2 regions of the Exiguobacterium sp. s161 genome follow, and region 2 is predicted to be linked to the other one. Evidence: riboswitches for the same ligand, from Rfam matches in the RefSeq annotation. Region 2 holds a riboswitch; the other holds the start of a gene.
What was found. A riboswitch is a leader RNA that binds a small molecule or an ion and turns the genes downstream of it on or off. The one in region 2 is predicted to bind S-adenosylmethionine.
Positions count from the first base shown of each region.

Region 1: another riboswitch for S-adenosylmethionine. It lies ahead of KNQ14_RS00405 (methionine ABC transporter ATP-binding protein); the one in region 2 lies ahead of KNQ14_RS02290 (methionine ABC transporter ATP-binding protein).

Region 1 covers NZ_JACSNH010000001.1:67,530-69,730, reverse strand. The annotation lists gene KNQ14_RS00410 (methionine ABC transporter permease) at 1-80, opposite strand, end outside; gene KNQ14_RS00405 (methionine ABC transporter ATP-binding protein) at 70-1,098, opposite strand; SAM riboswitch class I at 1,185-1,288, opposite strand; SAM riboswitch class I at 1,538-1,639, shown strand; gene KNQ14_RS00400 (alpha/beta hydrolase) at 1,707-2,201, shown strand, end outside.
Region 2 covers NZ_JACSNH010000001.1:479,689-481,889, forward strand. The annotation lists gene KNQ14_RS02285 (bifunctional cystathionine gamma-lyase/homocysteine desulfhydrase) at 1-1,088, shown strand, start outside; SAM riboswitch class I at 1,146-1,250, shown strand; gene KNQ14_RS02290 (methionine ABC transporter ATP-binding protein) at 1,329-2,201, shown strand, end outside.

The sequences.
Region 1 (2,201 bases), 410 kb from region 2:
GTCGAGAACAAGAGCGAAACGGATACCATCGTCATCGTCTGCAAGAATGCTGTCCAGATATCACTGTAGTTAACTAGCATCAGCGAGCACCTCCTCGACCGTCACCTGTGCCTGATCGATGTATTGTAACGCTCGTTTCACTTCAGCCGGCTCACCAATCAACTCGACGAGCAAGGTGCCGAACGGCGTATCCTGCAACTCTGTGATGCTACCGTGCAGGATATTGACATCGACGTCGAAGCGTTTTGCGACTTGCGACAAGAGTGGTTGTCCGGTGTGATGTCCAAGGAAGTGAATCTTATAGATTGGATGCGCATTTCGCGACTCGATCAACTGACGAATCGACGCTGGAATCTCGTCATGCATGACGGACCGTACAAAGTTCCGTGCCGTCTCGGTCTGCGGATTTGAAAAGACATCAAAGACCGTTCCTGACTCGATTAGCTTCCCAGCTTCGATGACGGCTACACGATCGCAAATCTCCCGGATGACGCCCATCTCGTGGGTAATCAAAAGAATCGTGATCCCGTACTCTGCATTGATCCGTTTTAATAACTGAAGAATATGATGTGTCGTCTGGGGATCAAGTGCTGACGTCGCTTCGTCACATAAAAGGACGGAAGGTTGCGTCGCGAGTGCCCGGGCGATACCAACGCGCTGTTTCTGCCCACCCGACAATTGATCTGGATAATGATCCGCCTTGTCCGCGAGATCGACGAATTCGAGCAACTCCGTCACCCGACGGCGAATCTCATCTTTCTTGACGCCTGCGAGAACGAGTGGTTTTGCAACGTTCGTAAAGACCGTGTTCGCATTCAATAGATTGAAGTGCTGAAAGATCATTCCAATCCGTTGTTTTGCTTGGCGTAATTTTTTCGGAGACAGTTGCGTTAAATCTTCCCCATCGACCGTCACCGTTCCTGACGTCGGTCGTTCTAACAGATTGACACAGCGGAGCAGTGAACTTTTCCCGGCACCGCTAAAGCCGATGACACCAAAGATTTCGCCTTTCTCGATCGTCAGGTCGACACCGTCGAGCGCTGCAATCGTCTGATCTTTCGTGACGTACGTTTTTTTGACTTGATGAAATGCAATCATTCCGTTTTCCCCCTTCATTCAACAAAAAAGGTCCCTTCTTGAGAAACAAGAAGAGACCTGGATCCGCACAGTGGCAGAATCCACTCCACTCATCTCTCAGACATCTGTCTGATGGAATTGGCACAGTGCTCATAATGAGTCTGTTGCCGAGGTTTCGTAGGGCCAGTCCCTCCACCTCTCTGGATAAGTATTGCGGTATGAAATTCGTATGTGTGTTGTTGCGTTGTTGCTTATGTCGTAAAACTAATTTTTACATTACGGGTCGAAACTTTAAAAGTCAACCAACTTTGCAAAAATAATCCATTTGGCGCATATCGATGGATTTACAAGTTATGAATTAGCTTAATGAACGGATCACGATTCGTCAAGAAAGATTTGACAAGTCATTTTTGGTCGTGCTACCATCGTTTCAATGATTATTCCGACAATTCCAATATGATATTTATCAAGAGTGAACGAGAGACCTGGCTCTATGACTTCACGGCAACCTGCAATTTGTAAGGTGCTCCGACCAGCAAAGCGCGGCTTTGGATGATACGGTGAAAAACTCGTGGGCGTCCAAGCAGTGACGTCGACGAGTTTTTTTCATGAATGGAGGAAAAATAGTAATGATGAACTATCCTGTATTGACTGGTGCTGAAGCGTTTTATTTTCAAGGTGGATCGATCGGCATTCTAATCTGTCATGGTTTTAACGCCACTCCGCAAAGTGTCCGGGACGTCGGTGAGGCATTCGCTGCTGAAGGTTTTACCGTCTATGCCCCGCGCTTACGTGGACATGGAACGAACGTCCGCGAGTTCGAACAATCGACTGCTCGATGTTGGAAGCAAAGCCTGCAAGACGGCTATGAACGTTTACAAGAAACATGCGATCAAGTCTTCGTCATCGGTCAATCGATGGGTGCGACGCTTGCGCTGTCGCTCGCCGCTGACGGGATTCCGTTTGCCGGCATCATTACGATCAATGCCGCACTCTCCGTTCCATCCTATGAATCACTTTCGTTCGAGGACGGTCCAGAGTATTTACCGGAAGGCGCACCGGACATTAAGCGAGCAGCCTTTGAAATCATCTATGATCTTGTTCCGAGCCGTTGTGCGTTCGAA
Region 2 (2,201 bases):
AAACAAGCACATACAAGCAGGATAAAATCGGTCAACTCAAGGACGGATACGAATATTCACGGACAGCGAACCCGACACGGACGAGCATCGAACGATTGATTGCGGATCTCGAAGGTGGCGCACGTGGTTTTGCGTTCGGTTCTGGGATGGCAGCGATCCATGCCGTCTTCCACTTGCTTGAGTCTGGCGATCACATCGTCATGACAGATGACGTCTACGGTGGTACGTTCCGCTTGATGCAACGCGTCTTACCGAAGTTCAACATCGAAGTGACATTCGTCGATACGACGGACCTTGCGGCGACGGAAGCAGCGATCCAAGACAACACGAAGATCGTCTACGTCGAAACACCGACGAACCCGTTGTTGAAAGTAACGGACATCGCAGCCATCGCAACGATTGCCAAACGTCACGATCTTAAACTCGTCGTTGACAACACGTTCGCGACTCCATATCATCAACAACCACTCGCACTCGGTGCAGATATCGTCTTGCACAGTGCAACAAAATACATCGGCGGACACTCGGACGTCGTCGCTGGACTTGTCGTCGTCAAAGATGATGCGCTTGGTGAAGAGCTTCACTTCATTCAAAACTCGACAGGCGGCGTGCTTGGACCGCAAGACAGCTTCTTGCTCGTCCGTGGTCTTCGTACACTCGGTATCCGGATGGATGCGATCGAAGAGACAGCCCATGATCTTGTTGCGTTCCTACAAACGCAAGACATCGTCTCGAACATCTTCTACCCAGGACTGGCATCGCACCCTGGTCACGACATCCAAGCGAAACAAGCGACTGGATTTGGTGGGATGATCAGCTTTGATGTCGGTTCAGCAGCGAACGCAGAAAAACTCGTCGAGGCGACACACTTCTTCACACTTGCTGAGAGTCTTGGTGCCGTCGAGAGTCTGATTTCGGTGCCGGCACGGATGACACACGCGTCAATCCCAGCAGAACGTCGGGCAGAACTCGGCATCACGGACGGTCTCGTTCGGATTTCAGTTGGACTTGAGGATGCGGAAGATTTGAAAGAAGACTTAACACGTGCTTTCACGTTCCTCGAAAAAGTTTCTGAAAAAACTGTTTGACAACAAAAATAACCCCTGCTAATATTCAGAATATATTCTACAAACTTAATACCGAAACTCTTATCGAGAGTGGTGGAGGGACTGGCCCGATGAAACCCGGCAACCGCGGATCTAATCCGAAGTGGTGCTAATTCCAGCAGACAAAAGTCTGGGAGATGAGAGCAAATGGTTTTGTGTACTGAAAAGTGCGCGCGTTTGCTCTAAAACGCGCGCACTTTTTTTATTTTAGGAGGGACAGTTGTGATTCGTTTACAAGACGTAGGAAAGATTTATCGCTCAAAGCGCGGAGCGGTCGAAGCCGTCGCGAATGTCGATCTGACAATCGAGCGCGGTGAAATTTTTGGAATAATCGGTTATTCCGGAGCAGGGAAATCGACCTTGATCCGATTGCTGAATATGCTTGAGGCACCAACGAGTGGTTCGATCCAAATTGATGGTGTTGAAATGACATCACTCAAACCTAAGGAATTACGAGGCGTCCGCAAGAATGTCTCGATGGTCTTCCAACACTTCAACTTACTGTGGTCACGGACGGTTGAAGAGAACATCATGTTCCCACTCGAGCTCGGTGGCTTCCCGAAGGCACGTCGCAAGGAACGGGTCGCGGAATTGATCCAACTCGTTGGTTTAGACGGACGTGAAAAAGCCTATCCGTCGCAATTATCCGGTGGTCAAAAGCAACGTGTCGGTATCGCTCGGGCACTGGCATCGAACCCGGACGTTCTCTTATGTGACGAGGCAACGAGTGCACTCGATCCGAAGACGACGGACTCAATCCTTGAGTTACTCGTCGACATCAATGAAAAACTGAAACTGACGATCGTCTTGATCACACACGAGATGCACGTCATTCAAAAAATCTGTCACCGGGTCGCCGTCATGGAAGCCGGTAAAATCGTCGAGCAAGGACCGGTCGCAGAGGTCTTCCGTCATCCGAAGCAAGCGATGACGAAGGAATTCGTCAAACAATTGACGTCGCCGTCGGAAAACGAGTTGACGTTCGCGAAACTACGCGAACGGTACCCAACCGGAAAAATCGTTCAGTTGACGTTCGTCGGATCGACAGCGGAAAGCCCGATCCTCGCGGAAGTCATGAAGGATTCACCGGTCCTG